DNA from 2 places in the Spirosoma areae genome. Region 2 is predicted to be linked to the other one. Evidence: riboswitches for the same ligand, from Rfam matches in the RefSeq annotation. Region 2 holds a riboswitch; the other holds the start of a gene.

Region 1 (7,350 bases), on a different contig from region 2:
TGGGGCGAACCCCGGCATCCATTTTGGGAGGCCGGGGTATGGCAAATTCCGGCATCGGTGACCCCCACACTCCGGCTGCCACTTTTCTGGTTAAGTCTGAAAAACGTTCCGTTTGCTTATTATAAACAACTCTGCCGCCAAACCCTGCAAACCGACGGCTTTCTGAATCTGTATGTGCATCCCTGGGAGTTCACCGACCTGTCGGCCTATAGAAAAATTCCGGCCTATGTTCGTCGGCACTCGCGCGATGTACTGCTCGACCGGGTTGAAAAGCTGCTTCGTTATCTGAAGCCGCTTGGCGAATTCGGGACGATGGGCGAGTTTGTACAGCAACTCAACTCGGATACCCACTAAGCGTCAGTCTCATTTCTGCTATTTTTGCCCCATGGTATCGTTTTTTAGGAAGCCAATTTTTAGTGATTTTCGGCTGATTTTCGGGGTTTATGCCTTACTTACGTTGTTCGCCAGTACCCGTATTGTTTTTGCCGATGGGTCGAACAACTACCTGATCTTCTATTATTCCCTCGATCACCTCATCCATGGGAAAAGTCTCTACGCACTTTACCCAACCGAATACACCGACCATTATCATTACGCTCCCACGTTTGCCGCGCTGTTTGCGCCGGTTTTTGCGCTGCCTTATTCGGTAGGTTTGTTTCTATGGCAATTGCTTTTTGCCGGTGTTTGGGTGCTGGCCGTGTACCGAATGCCCCTCACGCATCAGCAAAAGGTGTTCGGGTACTGGTTTTGTTTGCAGGAGCTGTTTACCTCGCTGGTCAACAGCCAGACAAATCCATTCATTGCGGCTATCCCATTGTTTGCCTATGTTAGTTTTGAAAAACGGCAGCCGTTCTGGGCGGCTTTTTTTATCGTTCTGGGCTTCAATATCAAAATATACAGCGTGGTAGCGGGTGCGTTGTTTCTGCTATACCCCCAAAAACTTCGCTTTTTAGCGTCAACGGTATTCTGGGGCGTCGTGCTTGGCCTGACACCACTCTTGTTTACCTCACCCGCCAAATTACTCTGGCAATATGAACTGTGGGTCAATCAGTTACTGATTAAGTCAGACGGCGATAAATGGGCGAATACGTCCATTCACCGGCTGGTTCACGTGTTCATCTCACCGGATGTGGCCACGCCGGTTATCATCGGCCTGGGCGTGCTGCTTTTCTGCACGGTGTATGTGCAGGTGCAAAAGTTTATGCAACGTTCCTTTCGCCTGTTAATGGTAGCGTCTATCCTGATCTTTCAGGTTATTTTTAATCCGGTTTCGGAGTCACCCACCTACATTACGGCCGTTACGGGCGTCGTCATCTGGTGGTTTTGTAGTCCGCAAACGGGGCTTGATCGGGTCCTGCTTGTCAGTTGCCTGATCCTCACCGTTTTCTCGCCGAGTGATGTATTTCCGGTTTTTCTACGGGAGCAATTCGTGAAGCCCTACGTGCTGAAAGCCTTACCCTGCGTCTTGATCTGGTTCCGGGTGCTTTATCTGATGCACACGGCAACACCAACGGCGCACCTGCAGCGCGGGTCCGACGCGCCGGTTAATTCCTGAAATTAAGTTACCATTGGCCTATCGCCACAACTCAAGTATTTCGTATGGCCTCAACCTGGCTGGATTTCTGGCAAAAAGAGAATGAGTTTGATGACTCGATGTCAACGAATTACGCCTACTTTCTGGCGAGGGTCGAGCACTACATTTCGTTGGCGAAAACGCAGAAAGTACTGGATATTGGTTCGGGTCCGGGCAATCTGGAAGATGCCTGGCACGACCGGGTGGCCGAAATTCATGGGCTGGATATATCGAAGCGGTATAACGAAACGGCCCGCGCCAGACACGCTGCTCATCCGAACGTTTACTTCCATGACATACCGGCTGACGACTACCTCAACTTTAGTCCGGTCGCGAATCAGCAGTTTAATGTCATTATTGTCATGAGTGTCGTGCAGTATTACCGAAACGCCAGCGAAGTGGAGGGATTAATCCGGGCGATCAAACAGGTAGCGGCTCCCGGCGCCAAAGCGCTCATCTGCGACTTAATGGTGGGTGGAAGCGTTTTCAAAGATATTCTGAGCATTCTGGGGCGGTCGCTGCGGCAGGGTCAACTGCTGTCGATGCTGACGTTGTTGGTGCGACTGCGCTTTTCGTCGTATTATACCGTTCGCAAGGAGAATGGCTTTCTGATTCTTTCAGAACGAGACTGGTTAGACATAACCAAACGGGTAGGTGTGGCCGCTCAGTTTGTGACTGAACCCCTGACGCTGCAACAGGAACGCCGGAACTTACTGATTCAGTTTTGACCCGCTAAATAAAAATTACGTCTTCAATTACATCGGTGCCCATATCTTTATTGACCAATGAGATTAGCTTCTGCTTGGCCTGAACGAGTTCGTTGCGAAGGGGAGCCGAGGCAATCTCAATGTAGAGTTTGCGGTCGCGGACATACAGCCGGTTGGTGCGCGTGGCAATGGCTGGTCCCATCATGCGGCCCCAAAACGCTTCCAGATACGTTTCGTTGAAACGAGTCTGAAGCTGATAGGCTTTAAGTAGCTGACCAATAGCGTCTTTCAACGATGTGGTGCCAGCGACCCGGGTGGCATTTTCGCGATTATACCGGTACGTCTGATTCATGGGGCGGATGTCTTCCTGCAAAAGTAACCAATGAATTGACTTGAGAAATAGCCGCCAATGAGTTAACACGAAAAAAAGTTTATCGTGTAGAAAAAAGAAGTGGTGTTTGGATTCGCGCCCGTTGGCTATTATACTTGCGGCATCAAGTCAATAGTTACGCGCCTATTTCGATCTTACCGGCGCGCGTTGATTTATACAGAAGCGGGGAGAGATCAGGCTCTGCGAACCGCTGGCAACCTACCACATGGCAAGGTGCTAACTCCTGCCTAAAGCTGTTTTAGGAACTATAAATCGAAGAACTCACATGCTCTACAATCAGCGATGTATGGCCCCGGAGGCCTGCTAAGCATCTTCACTAATGGCTACGAAAACCGGGAGGGTTTGTCGTGAAAAAAAATCAGTTTGTCGTTTGATCCGGGCCGCCGGAGCGGTTCGTAGTTTGACGTTACTGAAACGTAGCTATAATTTAGACAGTGCACTGCGAACTACAGACCTCAAACCACTAACTACAAACCTCAAACTATAAACCACTAACTACTAAACTCATGTCCCAGCTTCATTTTGATACGCTTCAGCTACACGCTGGCCAGGAACCTGATTCGGCGACCAACGCCCGGGCGGTCCCTATCTACCAAACAACCTCGTTTGTCTTCAACGATTCGGCGCACGGAGCCGATTTGTTCGCGCTGAGAGCCTTTGGCAATATCTATAGCCGCATTATGAACCCCACGACCGACGTGTTCGAGAAGCGGATAGCGGCCCTCGAAGGCGGGGTAGCAGCGCTGGCCGTATCCTCCGGGCAGGCGTCTCAGTTTATTGCCCTCAGCAATATTATGGGCGCGGGCGACAACTTCGTGACGACTTCATTTCTGTACGGTGGTACCTACAACCAGTTTAAAGTTTCGTTTAAACGGCTGGGTATCGAAGCCCGCTTTGCCGAAGGCGACAATCCCGAGTCGTTTGCCAAACTGATTGACGATAAAACCAAAGCCATCTACCTCGAAACCATCGGTAATCCCGGCTTCAATATTCCTGATTTTGACGCCTTTGCCGACCTCGCTAAAAAACATGACCTGCCACTTATTGTCGATAATACATTTGGTGCGGGCGGGTATTTGTTCCGGCCCATCGAACATGGCGCGGCTGTCGTGGTTGAATCGGCAACGAAATGGATTGGCGGACATGGCACCAGCATTGGGGGCGTTATTGTCGATAGTGGCAACTACAACTGGGGCAACGGCAAGTTTCCTCAGTTCAGCGAACCTTCTGAAGGCTATCATGGAATGGTTTTCAACGATATATTCGGTATAGGCGGGCCGTTTGGCAATATTCAGTTCATCATTCGTGCCCGGGTTGAGGGACTTCGCGACTACGGTCCGTGCATGAGTCCATTCAACTCATTTCTGCTGTTGCAGGGACTCGAAACACTCTCGCTTCGGCTGGACCGAACCGTGCAAAACGCGCTGTCGCTGGCACAGTGGCTCGAACAACATGAGCAGGTCGAATTCGTGAACTATCCGGGTCTGGAAAGCAGCGCCTACCACGACCTGGCCAAAAAATACCTTAAACGGGGCTTTGGGGGCGTATTTTCGTTTAAAATAAAGGGCAGTAAAGAAGACGCCGACCAGTTTGTGAACAACCTCAAATTGGTCAGTCATTTAGCGAACGTTGGCGATTCCAAAACGCTCATCATTCACCCGGCTGCCACCACCCACCAGCAACTGAGCGAACAGGAGCAGGCCAGCGCCGGGGTCGAGTCGGGCGTATTGCGGATATCGGCGGGTATCGAACACATCGATGATATTAAAGCGGACTTAGCGCAGGCGTTTGCCCAGATTGCCGAGCCGGTGAGTGTTTAATTGTTTCAGGTTTCAGCCGGGCCGCCGGTGCGGTTCCAGGTTAATCTGTCCGTCAGCAACCTGGAACCGCACCGGCGGCCCGGCTGAAATGTTGAACTTGAAATTTGAAACGTTGAACGTTAATTATTTCGATTATAAATATTCGTTCCCGCTCGAATCGGGGGAGAGTTTGCCGGGTTTCCGGCTGGCTTACACCACACGCGGCCAGTTGAATCAGGACCACGCACCGTCAAACCGATCGAATGTGGTATGGGTCTGCCATGCACTGACGGGCAACGCCGATGCGGGCGACTGGTGGGGGGGTATGGTAGGTTCCGGTAAATATTTCGACCCCGAACAAAGTTTTATTGTTTGCGCCAACGTGCTCGGTTCGTGTTACGGCTCAACCGGACCGCTGTCGATGAATCCGACAACGGGGCAGCCCTACTACCACGATTTTCCAACGCTTACGGTTCGGGATATGGCGGGCGCGCTGGATTTACTTCGGCAGGAGCTGGGCATCGAAAAAATTCAAACCTGCATTGGCGGCTCGGTGGGTGGCGAACAGGCGCTGGAGTGGGCCGTTTTACAGCCCGACCTTATCGAGAATTTAGTGCTCATTGCTGCCAGCGCCGTGGCCTCACCCTGGTGCATTGCCTTCAACGAGTCGCAGCGGATGGCCATTGAAGCCGATCCAACCTGGGCCGACCGACGCGACGATGCGGGTTTGGCCGGGATGAAAGCAGCCCGGGCAATGGCCATGATTTCGTATCGGAATTATGACACCTATGGCTTCACGCAGGCCCTCGACAACAACGAGCAGGTAGACGGCTATAAAGCAGCGGGTTACCAACGGTATCAGGGCGACAAATTAGCCGACCGTTTCAATGCGTTCACGTACTGGATTCTCTCAAAAGTAATGGATTCGCACAATGTTGGCCGGAACCGGGGCAGCATCCTCAACGCGCTGGGGCAGATTAGAGCCAGGACGCTTGTGGTCGGTATTCGATCGGATTTGCTCTTCCCGCCTATTGAACAGCAGTTTCTGGCGCGTCATATTCCCGATGCCACCTACGAAGAAATTGATTCGCTCTATGGCCACGATGGCTTTCTGATTGAGTTCCGAACGTTGTCGGGAATTCTCCGAAAGTGGATGGCGGGGGCGACGTCTTCAGATATGTCTAAATTAGCGCAATCGCCTGTCAGCCAGTCGGTTAAATAGTGGTTTATGGATTGGTATGAAGCCGATGTGCGGCAATTGGAAGCTCAACTCAATGCGTTGCCACCGGCGGCTGACCGGGTTATTTTTTACGGCAGCTCATCCATTCGACTCTGGACAACCCTCGCGCAGGATTTCCCCACAATAAATGCCCTCAACCTGGGGTTTGGCGGGTCAACACTGGCAGCCTGTTCGTGGTTTTTCGAGCGGCTAATGGTTCCGGCAAACCCCAAATCACTTGTGTTTTATGCGGGCGATAATGACCTCGGCGACGGGCGGCATCCCGAAGAAGTGTACCTGTTCTTCTGTACACTTGCCGAAAAAATGCGGACGTTGCTGCCGGGTTTGCCCCTCTCTTTTTTGTCGATAAAAATTAGCCCGGCCCGCTGGAACATCGCCCATAAAATCTACGCCACTAATCAATTACTACTAACTGAAATCGAAAAAAATCCGGGCTATCAGTATATCGACGCGACAACACCCCTGCTTGGCCCAACCGGCCAGCCCCGGCCGGAGTTTTTTGAAAACGATGGACTGCATTTAAGCCAGGCGGGTTATCGGGTATGGCGGCAGGTTGTTCAGCAGCAGGCCCGAATTTTTTAACGATTTGTTTACACAAATAGTCAACAAAGTTTGCCGTAACGGTTGCAACTTGACGTGTATTTGAGGGTATCGTTATGCACCGTGACTATCATAAGTGGTTTAGCCCGAATCTGAACCGCGACATGGAACTTCTCGTTTTTGGCCATGCCGGTGCACGGGTGCTGGTGTTTCCGACCCGTCGGGGCCGCTTTTATGAATATGAAGCGATAGGCCTTGTCGATGCCCTGGCCGACCGGCTTGAAAATGGATGGCTTCAACTTTTTTGCGTCGATAGTGTCGACCGCGAAAGCATTTATAATCGTTACATCTCCGCGCACGACCGCATTCGCCGGCACGGGCAGTATGAGCAGTACATTCTCAATGAAGTGCTGCCACTTTCCCGCCTGAAAAACCCGCAGTCCTTTATGATTTCGCACGGCTGTAGCTTAGGGGCCTATCATGCTGTTAACATCGCGCTTCGGCACCCGCAGCACTTCGGGAAGGTTGTTGCGTTCAGCGGGCGCTACAGCCTGTCAGAACCTGTAGCCGAATTTCGGGGCTTATTCGATGACTATTACGACGAGGAAATCTACTTCCATAGCCCCAATCACTTTCTGCCAAATCTTACGGAAGATTCGCTACTTCACCATTTGCGACAATTGCAGATAGTGATGACCATTGGCCTCGACGACCCATTCATGCACAGTAACCTTACCCTGAGTGAAACGCTTTGGGCCAAAAATATAACCCACGAGCTATACATGTGGGACGGGCGTGCTCACAAGGCCGATGACTGGCAGAAGATGGTGCAATTGTATTTGTAATTTAAAGTTTCCTTGCCCCGCAACCCGTCGCTTTCATCAGCTATTTCCGCACAAATCGCATCACGGCGATGTCGCCCATGATGAAGGTCAGTGTGTTGTCGTCACCAACTGCGTAGCGATTCACGGTTTTCAACACATCCAGAAACGCCTGCTCACCTTCGCCGGGGCACATCATTCGGGTCATGGCCATTGGCTCACTGAAGTTAATTTTTTGTCCGTCCACAACCAGCTTTCCATTGAATGAGTTACAACTGG
Region 2 (7,350 bases):
TTTAAGAAGTTGACGGGCTATGGCGTCATTGTGAACACGAGTTTCAACGTGCGTGGTGAACCCATCGTTTCGACCCCCAACGATGCCTACCGGTGCTTCATGCGTACCGAGATGGACTATTTAGTTGTCGGCAACTACCTGTTCGACAAACGGCAACAACCCGAATGGCAGGAGAAAGATAACTGGAAAGAAGAATTTGTTTTAGACTAACGGTCCGTCTTCATGCAATCCAAACTCGTTTCCAGTGTGGTTCGGCTGTTGTTGCTGGGCTTTTTAGCTTTCTTTGTGTTCTATGGCGACCACTATGGGGTTAGCTTCGACATTCCCCACAAAGGCTTATTTGATAACATCTACGTTCGGCTGGTAAAGTGCTGCCTCTATCTGCTGATCAGTATTGAACTGCTCCGGCTGTACTACTACGGCATCGTTAAAAACCCGAAGCCGCCTAAACTGCTCGGTAATATAGCTACGCTATTGGTGCCCCTTCTTGTGTTGCTGGTGTTCATCGAAATGGGCTTTATGTTTGTTGCCCAGAGCCAGGAGGGCGGGCTTACCTTAGCCTCGAAAATCTGGTTCGAACGTTACTGGCCACCCATGACCGGCGATTACCGCGACGAACCCAAAACCGATACGACCGGCAAAAAGAAGGTCTTCATTGTGGGAGATTCCTACGCGGCAGGTCACGGGCTGAAATCTGTGCAGGAACGCTTTGGTAATGTGCTGGCCAACAAATTAGGGACAACTGAATACGTGACCTACAACCTCGGTATTTCGGGTTCCGACACGCGCGATGAATACGCCCGGCTGCTGAAGTTTGGCAAAACCCCCGACGTGCTGGTGCTTCAGTATTTCCCAAACGACATTGAAAAAGTAGCCCGCGATCATGGCCTGGTTCCGGCTGGATTTACCCCCTATTCCGATTTGCCCCGCGCTGTGCAGTCGTTGTTTATTAAGTCCTACCTACTCAATTATCTGTACTGGCAGTTCCCCCACGGAAATTTTACCCCCTTCGATGTCTACGTCCGTAAAGCATACGGCACACCGGCTATTATTAACGATCACCTGAGCGATCTTAACAAGTTCATAACCTACGCGCAGGAGCATAATGCCCGGCTTTATGTAGTTTTGTTCCCGTTTTCGCACAAACTAAAAGAAACAGCCGAGTACGTGAAACCCGTTGTCGACTTTTTTCGGCGTAACAAGGTGCCGATGCTGGACGCAGGTAAACTTATGAGCGATATTGACATCAAGGACCGGGTCGTCGGTCGCAATGATGGTCATGCCAGTGCGCTTGTGAATCAACGGGTAGGCGAGGGACTATTTAAACTTATGCAGTCGAATCCGGGCGTTGTTCAAACGGCCTCCGTTAAGTAAGTAAACTCAAATCAGACCAAAATATGGAATTTCTACAGGACATTTTCAAGTTTCTGAAGCAGCGTAAAAAGTGGTGGCTGGCCCCAATGATTATTTTATTATTGCTCATCGGCGTTCTGATTGTTATTGGTGGCGGGTCTGCCGTTGCTCCCTTTATCTATACATTATTTTAAGGCATGGACGTTACCGAAAAAGTAAAAGCCCAGTTAGTCATCGTGACGGGTCTGCTGGTATTGCATTTTGTGTTTAAATCGCCCTGGCTGCTCTACGCTGCCGTTGGAGTAGGTGTATTGAGCCTGGCCATTCCGGTTGCCGGCGATTTAATTGTAAAAGTCTGGTTCAAACTGGCCGAGGTACTGGGCAACATCAACGGCAAAATTATTCTGTCGGTTATGTTCTTCGTGTTTTTGTTCCCGATTGCGCTGCTTTACCGGATGACGGCTAAAAACCCGCTGTCTATCAAACGCACCAGCGATGCCTCGTTCTATACTGAACGAAACCATCTCTACACAAAAGAAGATTTGGAACAAACCTGGTAGGAAAGCCTACACAAATTGATTTAGGGCGTACCACTTTTCGGTATGCCCTTTTTTTGCGTATTTTTGTGACAGCTTATCCAGAAAGACGGAGGGAACGGACCCGATGATGTCTTGGCAACCAACCCACCCAGCGGAACTGGTGCCAATTTCCTCCCGGAATAACCGGGACAGATAAGATCAGCGGCCTGCTGCCTGTCTTTTGCTGATAAGCCTTTTGTCTTTTTGGACTTTTTTAAGCGTAGCCGTTGTTGGTCTTCCTAACAACTGTGCATTCTACAACTGCTTTTGAAAACGATAGCCGAACTTCTCCGCGAACGAATCCTCGTCCTTGATGGTGCGATGGGTACCATGATTCAACGGTATAACCTGACCGATGCCGATTATCGGGGTGAACGTTTCAAGGACTTTCCACACGACATAAAAGGCAACAATGATTTGTTGTCGATTACCAAACCAGCGGTTATTCAGGAAATTCACCGGCAATATCTCGACGCTGGTGCCGATATTATCGAAACCAATACCTTCAGCAGTACGACCGTGGCTATGGCCGATTACTACATGGAGGATTTGGTGTATGAACTGAACTACGAATCAGCGAAGATTGCGAAAGCCGTTGCCGACGACATGACGCGCCAAACTCCCGGCAAGCCGCGCTTTGTGGCCGGGGCGATGGGGCCAACCAACCGGCTGGCCTCCATGTCGCCCGATGTGAATAATCCGGGATACCGTGCCATTACGTTCGACCAGTTAGTTGAAGCGTTCTACACACAGGTAAGCGGCCTGGTCGAAGGCGGAGCCGATTTACTGCTCATCGAAACCATCACCGATACGCTCAACGCCAAAGCGGCTCTGTTTGCCATTGACCGCTATTTTGCCGAAAAAGGGCAGGAGCCGCTGCCGATTATGGTGTCGGGTACCATCACCGACGCATCGGGCCGGACGTTGTCGGGGCAAACGACCGAAGCTTTTTTATATTCCGTATCGCACCTGCCGCTTCTGAGCATTGGCCTGAACTGTGCGATGGGAGCCGAACTCCTGCGACCGTATGTGCAGACGCTGGCGAAAGAATCGCCCTTTTTCACGTCGGCGTATCCAAACGCGGGTCTGCCCAACGAGTTTGGCGAGTATGATCAGACGCCCGACGAAATGGCCGAGCAGGTGGAAGGGTTCATCCGCGATAGCTTCGTTAACATCGTCGGCGGTTGCTGCGGCTCCACCCCCGACCACATCCGCGCCATTGCTCAGGCTGCCGCTAAGTACCCGCCCCGGCAGTTGCCGCAACCCGAACCCTACCAGAAACTGAGTGGGCTGGAACCGCTGAAAATTACGGAGCAAACCAACTTTCTGAACGTTGGCGAACGTACCAACGTAACGGGTTCCAAGAAGTTTGCCCGGCTTATTAAAGAAGGAAACTACGACGAAGCCCTGAGCATTGCGCGGGGACAGGTCGAAGGCGGGGCGCAGGTGATCGACATTAACATGGACGAAGGCATGCTGGATTCGGTAGAGGCTATGACGACCTTTCTGAACCTGATTGCTGCCGAACCCGACATTGCCCGCGTACCCATCATGGTCGATTCCTCGAAGTGGGAAGTCATCGAAGCAGGCCTGAAGTGCGTGCAGGGCAAAGCCATTGTCAACTCCATCTCGCTCAAAGAAGGCGAAGAAGCGTTCATTGAGCGAGCACAACTCGTCAGGCGGTATGGCGCGGCTGCAGTCGTGATGGCGTTCGACGAAACCGGTCAGGCTGACTCCTACGAACGGCGGATTGAAATTTGCGAACGCGCCTATCGAATTCTGGTTGATAAAGTCAACTTTGCCCCGCAGGACATCATTTTCGACCCGAACATCCTGACCGTTGCCACAGGTATCGAAGAACACAATAATTACGCTGTTGACTTTATCAACGCGACGCGCTGGATTAAAGCCAACCTCCCGCTGGCCAAAGTGAGCGGGGGCGTGTCGAACATTTCCTTCAGCTTCCGGGGCAATGACGTGGTGCGCGAGGCTATGCACTCGGCGTTTCTGTATCACGCCATTCGCGCCGGTATGGACATGGGCATCGTGAACGCCGGGCAGTTGGAGGTGTATGACAGCATTCCCAAAGAGTTGCTGGAACGTTGCGAAGACGTGCTGCTCAACCGCCGGGACGACGCCACCGAACGCTTAGTTGATTTTGCCGAGACGGTGAAAGCGAAGGGGAAAGCCATTGTTCAGGATGAAAGCTGGCGGCTCGAACCCGTTCGCGAACGACTCAAGCACGCGCTGGTCAAAGGAATTACCGACTACATCGACCAGGACGTTGAAGAAATTCGGCAGCAGGTTGAGCGTCCTTTGCACGTGATTGAAGGGCCGTTGATGGATGGCATGAACATTGTTGGCGACTTATTTGGCGCGGGCAAAATGTTTCTGCCGCAGGTCGTGAAATCAGCGCGGGTAATGAAAAAAGCCGTGGCCTATCTAACCCCGTTCATCGAAGCCGAGAAAGATGGCACCGGGAGTTCGTCGGCCGGTAAGATTCTCCTGGCGACCGTTAAAGGCGATGTTCACGACATCGGTAAAAACATCGTTGGCGTGGTGCTGGGCTGTAATAACTACGAAATCATCGACCTCGGTGTGATGGTGCCAACCCAAAAAATCCTGGACGAAGCCCGCAAACACAATGTGGATATTATCGGGCTGAGTGGCCTGATTACGCCCTCGCTCGATGAAATGGTAGGCGTTGCGAAAGAGATGGAGCGGCAGGGTTTTACCCTTCCGCTGCTGATTGGGGGCGCAACGACATCGCGGATGCACACTGCTGTCAAGATTGATCCGCACTATTCAGGGCCGGTTGTGCATGTGTTAGACGCGAGCCGAAGCGTTCCCGTTGCCGGGCGGCTGGTTAGTGAAACAGATGCTACACGCGCCCTTATTTTTACCGAAATCAAAGCCGAGTACGTCAAACTCCGTGAGGATCACGCCAAACGTCAGAAGGAGAAAAATCTGCTGGGTATTGAAAAAGCCCGTGCCAACCGCCCGCCAATTAACTGGCACGATTTCGAGCCGATAAAACCAACCTTTCTCGGCAATCGGTACTTTGACGATTACTCCATTGCCGAGTTAGCAAAATACATCGACTGGACACCGTTTTTCCAGACGTGGCAGTTGCACGGTAAATACCCGGCCATCTTCGAGGATGCCGTTGTGGGCAACGAAGCGCGTCAGTTGTTTGACGATGCCAACCGGCTCCTTCAGGAAATTATTGACAATAAACTCCTGAAGGCGAAAGCGGTTGTTGGCTTCTTTCCCGCCAACTCTGCCGATGACGATGTGCTGCTGCACGATTTCGACGAAGTGACGCGCGATGTTTCCTGCGAACGGCATGGTTCGCACCGGCACATCGAGTATAAAATCAGCAGAGTTCAATCGCAAACGACGGTTAGTCCGGTTGGTGAGTTGATTTATGACACCAAAACGGTACTGCATTTTCTGCGCCAGCAGAACCAGAAAGCGCCCGGCCTGCCCAATTTCTGCCTGTCGGATTTCGTTGCCCCACTCGACAGTGGCCGGGAGGATTACATTGGCGGATTTGCCGTAACGGCGGGCATTGGCATCGAAGCGCTTATCGAGAAATACGAACGCGACCACGACGACTACAACAGCATCATGGTGAAAGCCATTGCCGACCGGCTGGCCGAAGCCTTCGCCGAACGGATGCACGAGCGCGTCCGAAAAGAATTCTGGCCCTATGCAACCAACGAAACGCTAACCAACGACCAACTCATTAAAGAAGCGTATCAGGGCATTCGGCCTGCACCGGGCTATCCGGCCTGCCCCGACCATACCGAAAAAGGCACGTTGTTTAACCTGCTCGATGCCACTAAAATCGGGATTGAACTAACTGAAAGCTACGCCATGTACCCGGCCTCATCGGTAAGTGGCTTTTACTTCTCGCACCCCGAATCGAAGTATTTTCCGGTCGGAAAAATTAATAAAGATCAGGTCTATGACTATGCCTTACGGAAGAACATGCCGGTTGAGGAGATTGAAAAGTGGTTAAGTCCGGTGTTGAGTTATGATGCTTGAGGGCGAGGCAGTATAGTTTATTTTGCTGTTCAAAGACCTATCTGTAAGCCTAAGTAGAAATTTGGTCGTGTGTCAAACTCAATTCTTAGGTCTTTCTCTAATTGAGCGGGGCCGCTTAATGGTCGTCGTGGAGCCAAATTAGTAAATTGTTTTTTCCAAGACCAAATTGCTCCGCCGGAAATAACGATTGGTTTTTGCCATTTTAGCCGTAATCCACCTCCAAACAAAAAGGTAGGCAGGTTTCTTCCGGTGCCTACCCCCACCTGAACGAGTGGGTGTGCTAATCCATTAAAAGCGTTTAAAGTAAGATTGAGCATACCTACCAGGACGATAGGCAGTCGCTGCGAACTCACTTCGTCGACAACACTTTGGGCCGCCGAATAGGATGTGGTGCCCGAAGCATCATTGTACGATTTTGCCTCACTTTCCGTCAATACTTTAACGCCGTAAGTGGGATACGTTAGGTCGGTGTAAACACCCCCCATTGAGAACTCAGGAATTAGGGTTTGCGAACTGCGTATCCGTAAACGACCAATAATCTTCTCGTTAGTATCCGTTAATATTGGTGGGTCAGCATCTAAGTTGAGTAGGCGTTTGCGGAAAATAATATTTACATCGTGCATCTGCGTTTCATCAATATTATAGCGCCCGATAATTATAGCATTTTGTAAATGTGTGCCACCATCGTTATCGCCAAATGTTTCGTCAGTAATTTTTATTACTGTTGCGATTTCATTGTGAAGTTTCTCGGCTATTTGTAGCATTTCATCACGTTTGCGTTGGCCATCCAGGCAGGCGCGCACAAATCGTTTAAAAACGATCTGAGAATAAGTAAGAAAGGTTGAACAAACATTATCATTCTGAGAAGCCTGGCCAATCAGGTTCTTTTGTATATCACCAGAAATATCATCATCGAACGATTTTAGTGTCTCTTTATTAGCAGAATTTACTTTTTTAAGGCTGTCTATAATTGTTAAAAAATGATTATTAGCAACCATCAGATCCTTAATATTATCGGGCTTACTCAAAAAATTCAATGCTTTACGAATCATTACCCGAAAGTTACCATTGTAATAATGACTATCTAATATCTTTAGGCGTTTAATCGTTGTTGTATTTGTATCTACACAAGTTACTCTTCCTTGTATGAACAAGTATTTCCATTCGGCTAGGTCATCGAAGCCAATATTATTAATAAATTGAACAACAGATTGTAACTCGCTCTCAGTGGCAGGAGAGGCAATGGGCCGACTTGATACTGCAAGAGATGCTGCGACCTGTTGTTTGGTGAAATCACCAGCCCGCGTTAACGAAAACGGGGCAGTAATGCTGGAGGGTAAGCCTGAACCAGTGTTTCCGCTGGAAGTCC

What was found. Region 2 has a riboswitch for S-adenosylmethionine ahead of metH (methionine synthase). Riboswitches for the same ligand answer to the same signal wherever they lie in the genome.
Region 1: another riboswitch for S-adenosylmethionine. It lies ahead of ACYVI1_RS28615 (O-acetylhomoserine aminocarboxypropyltransferase/cysteine synthase family protein); the one in region 2 lies ahead of metH (methionine synthase).

The regions. Positions count from the first base shown of each region.
Region 1 covers NZ_BAAGTT010000048.1:17,650-24,999, reverse strand. Annotated here, with positions in the region: gene ACYVI1_RS28635 (polysaccharide deacetylase family protein) at 1-354, shown strand, start outside; gene ACYVI1_RS28630 (glycosyltransferase family 87 protein) at 386-1,555, shown strand; gene ACYVI1_RS28625 (class I SAM-dependent methyltransferase) at 1,600-2,301, shown strand; gene ACYVI1_RS28620 (DciA family protein) at 2,306-2,632, opposite strand; SAM riboswitch class I at 2,821-2,925, shown strand; gene ACYVI1_RS28615 (O-acetylhomoserine aminocarboxypropyltransferase/cysteine synthase family protein) at 3,178-4,491, shown strand; gene ACYVI1_RS28610 (homoserine O-acetyltransferase family protein) at 4,604-5,692, shown strand; gene ACYVI1_RS28605 (GDSL-type esterase/lipase family protein) at 5,699-6,292, shown strand; gene ACYVI1_RS28600 (esterase family protein) at 6,367-7,095, shown strand; gene ACYVI1_RS28595 (META domain-containing protein) at 7,136-7,350, opposite strand, start outside.
Region 2 covers NZ_BAAGTT010000011.1:70,165-77,514, forward strand. Annotated here, with positions in the region: gene ACYVI1_RS05550 (carbamoyltransferase family protein) at 1-210, shown strand, start outside; gene ACYVI1_RS05555 (SGNH/GDSL hydrolase family protein) at 223-1,374, shown strand; gene ACYVI1_RS05560 (DUF5989 family protein) at 1,398-1,547, shown strand; gene ACYVI1_RS05565 (SxtJ family membrane protein) at 1,551-1,913, shown strand; SAM riboswitch class I at 1,984-2,091, shown strand; gene metH (methionine synthase) at 2,199-5,981, shown strand; gene ACYVI1_RS05575 (hypothetical protein) at 6,011-7,350, opposite strand, start outside.